One region of the Peterkaempfera bronchialis genome, then DNA from elsewhere that is predicted to be linked to it. Evidence: riboswitches for the same ligand, from Rfam matches in the RefSeq annotation. Region 1 holds a riboswitch; the other holds the start of a gene.
What was found. A riboswitch is a leader RNA that binds a small molecule or an ion and turns the genes downstream of it on or off. The one in region 1 is predicted to bind thiamine pyrophosphate.
Positions count from the first base shown of each region.

Region 2: another riboswitch for thiamine pyrophosphate. It lies ahead of thiC (phosphomethylpyrimidine synthase ThiC); the one in region 1 lies ahead of thiO (glycine oxidase ThiO).

Region 1 is NZ_CP031264.1:1,447,217-1,449,605, forward strand. Features, by position in the region: gene C7M71_RS06305 (GH1 family beta-glucosidase) at 1-1,274, shown strand, start outside; TPP riboswitch at 1,429-1,541, shown strand; gene thiO (glycine oxidase ThiO) at 1,536-2,389, shown strand, end outside.
Region 2 is NZ_CP031264.1:3,563,909-3,566,297, forward strand. Features, by position in the region: gene C7M71_RS15805 (YibE/F family protein) at 1-857, opposite strand, end outside; TPP riboswitch at 950-1,059, shown strand; gene thiC (phosphomethylpyrimidine synthase ThiC) at 1,055-2,389, shown strand, end outside.

The sequences.
Region 1 (2,389 bases):
AGGACGGCCGCTCCCCCTCCATCTGGGACACCTTCTCCCACACCCCGGGCAAGGTGGACAACGGCGACACCGGCGACATCGCCTGCGACCACTACCACCGCTGGCCCGAGGACCTCGGTCTGATGGACAGGCTCGGCCTCGGGGCCTACCGCTTCTCCATCGCCTGGCCCCGGGTCATGCCCGAGGGCGGCGGCGCCGTCAACCCGGCCGGCCTGGCCTTCTACGACCGGCTCACCGACGCCCTGCTGGAAGCCGGGATCACCCCCTACCCGACCCTGTACCACTGGGACCTCCCCCAGGCGCAGCAGGACCGGGGCGGCTGGCCGGAGCGCGAGACCGCCGAGCGGTTCGCCGAGTACGCGTCGGTGGTCGCCGGGGCGCTGGGCGACCGGGTCACCCACTGGGCCACCCTCAACGAGCCGCTCTGCTCGGCCTGGATCGGCCACCTCGAAGGCAAGATGGCTCCCGGCCTGACCGACCTCACCGCCGCCGTCCGGGCCTCGTACCACCTCCACCTGGGCCACGGCCTGGCCGTGCAGGCCCTCCGGGCCGCCGTCCCCGGTGCGCAGATCGGCATCGTCAACAACCTCAGCCCGTGCGAGCCCGCGAGCGACAGCGACGCCGACCGCGCCGCCGCGCTCCGTGCCGACGGCCACACCAACCGCTGGTGGCTGGACCCGATCCACGGGCGCGGCTACCCCGAGGACATGGTCAAGCTGTACGGGGTGGAACTCCCGGTCCGCGCGGGGGACCTGGAGACCATCGCGGCGCCGCTGGACTGGCTGGGCCTGAACTACTACTTCCGCCAGGTCGTCGCCGACGACCCGACCGGCCCGGTCCCGTACGCCCGCCAGATGCCCGGCCCCGACCCGCGCCGCACCGCGATGGACTGGGAGGTGCACGGCGAGGGCCTGGAGACGCTGCTGGTGCGGCTCTCCGAGGAGTACGGCGCGCAGCGGGTGTACGTCACCGAGAACGGCTCGGCCTACCAGGACACGGTCGGCCCGGACGGCGAGGTGCACGACCCGGAGCGGACCGCCTACCTGGAGGAGCACCTGGCCGCCTGCGCCCGCGCCGCCGCCCGGGGCGTCCCGGTGGCGGGGTACTTCGCCTGGTCGCTGCTGGACAACTTCGAGTGGGCGTACGGCTACGACAAGCGGTTCGGCCTGGTCCACGTCGACTACGAGACCCAGCGCCGCACCATGAAGACCAGTGGCCGCCGCTACGCCGAGCTGATCGCCGCGCACCGCACCCGCACCCGCTCGGCCGTCTGACCGGCGCCCCCGCACGGGGCGCACACCACCGCGCACACCCACGCACACGCACACGCACGCGCACCCACGCACCACCGCACACACCACCGCACACACCGCTGCACCACCGCGCCCCGGGGCCCTTCGAGGTCACCGGGGCGCGGCGATAGGCTGGGGGCGTACACGCGGGAGCCCGGCGCACCGGGCTGAGAGGGAGGCTGGAGCGGCCTCCGACCGTCGGAACCTGATCCGGGTCATGCCGGCGAAGGGAGAGTCGCAGCCTTGGTACGCACAGAGACGGATGTACTGGTCGTCGGCGGCGGGATCATCGGCCTCGCCGTGGCCTGGCAGACGGCGCAGCGCGGCCTCTCGGTGGCGGTGCTGGACCCCGACCCCGGCCATGGGGCCGCGCAGGTCGCCGCCGGGATGCTGGCACCGGTCACCGAGTTGCAGTACGGCGAGGAGCCGCTGCTGCGGCTGGGCATGGCCTCCAATGCGCGGTACGCGGCCTTCGCCGCCGAGCTGGAGGAGGTGTCCGGGCTCTCCACCGGCTACCGCGCCTGCGGCACCCTCGCGGTGGCGCTGGACTCCGACGACCGGGCGGAGCTGCTGGAGCTGTACGCCTTCCACCAGCGGCTCGGCCTGGACTCGACCTGGCTGACCGGCCGCGAGGCCCGCCGGCTGGAGCCGATGCTGGCGCCGTCCGTACGCGGCGGCCTGCATGTGGCCGAGGACCACCAGGTGGACGGCCGCCGGGTGGGCGCCGCCCTGGTGGCGGCGTGCCGCCGGGCCGGGGTGCGGCTGGTCCCGGCCGCCGCCGCGCGGCTCACCGTGCGGTCGGACCGGGCGACCGGGGCGGTGGCCGACTCCGGTGAGGAGTTCACCGCCGACCAGGTGGTGCTGGCGGCGGGCAGCCGCAGCCATCTGCTGCCGGGCCTGCCCGACGGTGTGCTGCCGCCGGTGCGCCCGGTGAAGGGCCAGGTGGTGCGGCTGCGGGTGCCGCCGGTGTACGCGCCGTTCCTCTCCCGCAATGTCCGGGCGGTGGTGCGCGGCTGCCATATCTACCTGGTGCCGCGCGAGGACGGCGAGCTGGTGATCGGCGCCACCACCGAGGAGCTGGGGTACGACACCACGGT
Region 2 (2,389 bases), 2.1 Mb from region 1:
GCCGTCTCGTCCGAGGTGTTGCCGGTCAGCTTGGTCAGCCCTATGAAGACCTCCCCCAACACCCCGATCAGCGCCAGCGAGGAGAGGGTGCCGATCACCGCCACCGAGGTACGGGCCGACAGCCCATGGCAGAGATACAGCGCCACCAGCATGATCGCGCTGCCGCCGACCACCGCCACCAGCAGCGGATTCTGCCCGTGCAGGACCGCCGGCAGGATGAAGAGCGTCAGGATCGCAAAGCTCACCACCAGCGCCACCAGCGCCGTCAGCCCCCGCAGCCGGCCCACCGCCACCACCGCCAGCGCGAACACCGCCGCCAGCGCCGCCATCGGCACCGCCCGGTCGGCGTCGGCGATGGCGTACCGCAGCTCCGGCGGCGCACCCGGCGAGTCCGTGAGGATCACCTTGTCGCCCGCCGACCAGCGGCCGGTCCCGTCCGGGTTGAGGGTCTGCCGGACCGTCCGCCCCGCCTCCGGCCCGCTGGTCAGCCGCACCGAGACCTTGGTGCAGACCGCCGTGCCCGCGTCCCCCTGGCATGGCGCCTGCGCCGTGGCCACCACCGTGCCGTGCACCGTCTTCTGGTCGAACCCGATCCCCGACGCGCCCCCGCTGTGCGGCGGCACCCCGCCCGGCCAGAGCACCACCAGCCCGGCCACCACCGCCACCGCGAACGGCACCAGCACCGCCGCGATCACCCGCCGCAGCCGCGCCGACGCCGGGGCGGCCGGTCCATGGTGGTGCGCATGGCTGTGGCCGTGTCCGTGTCCGTGGCCGTGGCTGGGGGAGGTGGCGTGGCTATGGGCGAGGGCGGGGTCGTCGCCGTCGCCGGGCTGCTGCTGGTCGTGTCCTGCTGCCACGGGAGAGTCCTTCCGGGGGTGGGGCGAGACAAGGGAACCATGCCGATGCGTTCTGGCGGTACGCGCCACGGCCCCGTTACGGTTGGACCATCTGATGCAGACGCGGGAGCTCGGAGCACCGGGCTGAGAGGGCACTGACCGCTGTGCCGACCGCAGAACCTGACCGGGTAATGCCGGCGTAGGGAGTAGTAGGTCTGATGACCACGCACCGAGCACAGCAGGAGACGTCTGCCCGCAGCGGGTACCCCACCCCCGCCTGGCACAAGGCGTACCGCACCGGATCCCGCCCCGACCTCCGGGTCCCCTACCGGGAGGTGCACCTCACCGACGGGCGCACCGTGCCGCTGTACGACACCTCCGGCCCGTACACCGACCCCGCATACGAGACCGATGTGCGGCGCGGCCTGCCCGCACTGCGCGACCCGTGGATCCGGCAGCGCGGTGACACCGAGGAGTACGAGGGCCGCACGCCCCGACCCGAGGACGACGGCCTGCGGCACACGGCGCCGCGCGGCGGCCTCCGCAACCTGGACGCGGTCTTCCCCGGCCGCCCCCGCCGCCCGCTGCGCGCCCGGAACGGCGCCGCCGTCACCCAACTCGGCTACGCCAGGCGGGGACTGGTCACCCCGGAGATGGAGTTCGCGGCCCTGCGGGAGGGCCTGGACCCGGAGTTCGTCCGCGACGAGGTCGCCCGGGGCCGGGCCGTCATCCCGGTCAACGTCAACCACCCCGAGGTCGAACCGGCGGTCATCGGCACCAACTTCCTGGTGAAGATCAACGCCAATATCGGCAACTCCGCCGTCACCTCCTCCATCGAGGAGGAGGTGGAGAAGATGACCTGGGCCACCCGCTGGGGCGCCGACACCGTCATGGATCTCTCCACCGGCCGCAACATCCACACCACCCGCGAGTGGATCCTGCGCAACTCCCCCGTCCCGATCGGCACCGTGCCCATCTACCAGGCCCTGGAGAAGGTCGACGGCCGCGCGGAGGAACTCGGCTGGGACGTCTACCGCGACACCGTCATCGAGCAGTGCGAGCAGGGCGTCGACTATATGACCGTGCACGCCGGCGTGCTGCTGCGGTACGTCCCCCTCACCGCCCGCCGCAAGACCGGCATCGTCTCCCGGGGCGGCTCCATCATGGCCGCCTGGTGCCTCGCCCACCACCAGGAGAACTTCCTCTACACCCACTTCGAGGAACTCTGCGACATCCTCCGCGCCTATGACGTCACCTACTCGCTCGGCGACGGCCTGCGCCCGGGCTCCATCGCTGACGCCAACGACGAGGCCCAGTTCGCCGAACTGCGAACCCTCGGCGAACTCGGCCGGATCGCCCGCGACCGGGACGTCCAGGTGATGATCGAGGGCCCGGGGCACGTCCCCATGCACCGGATCCGCGAGAACATGGACCTCCAGAAGGAGATCTGCGACGAGGCGCCCTTCTACACCCTCGGCCCGCTGACCACCGATGTCGCCCCGGGCTATGACCACATCACCTCCGGCATCGGCGCCGCCATGATCGCCTGGTGG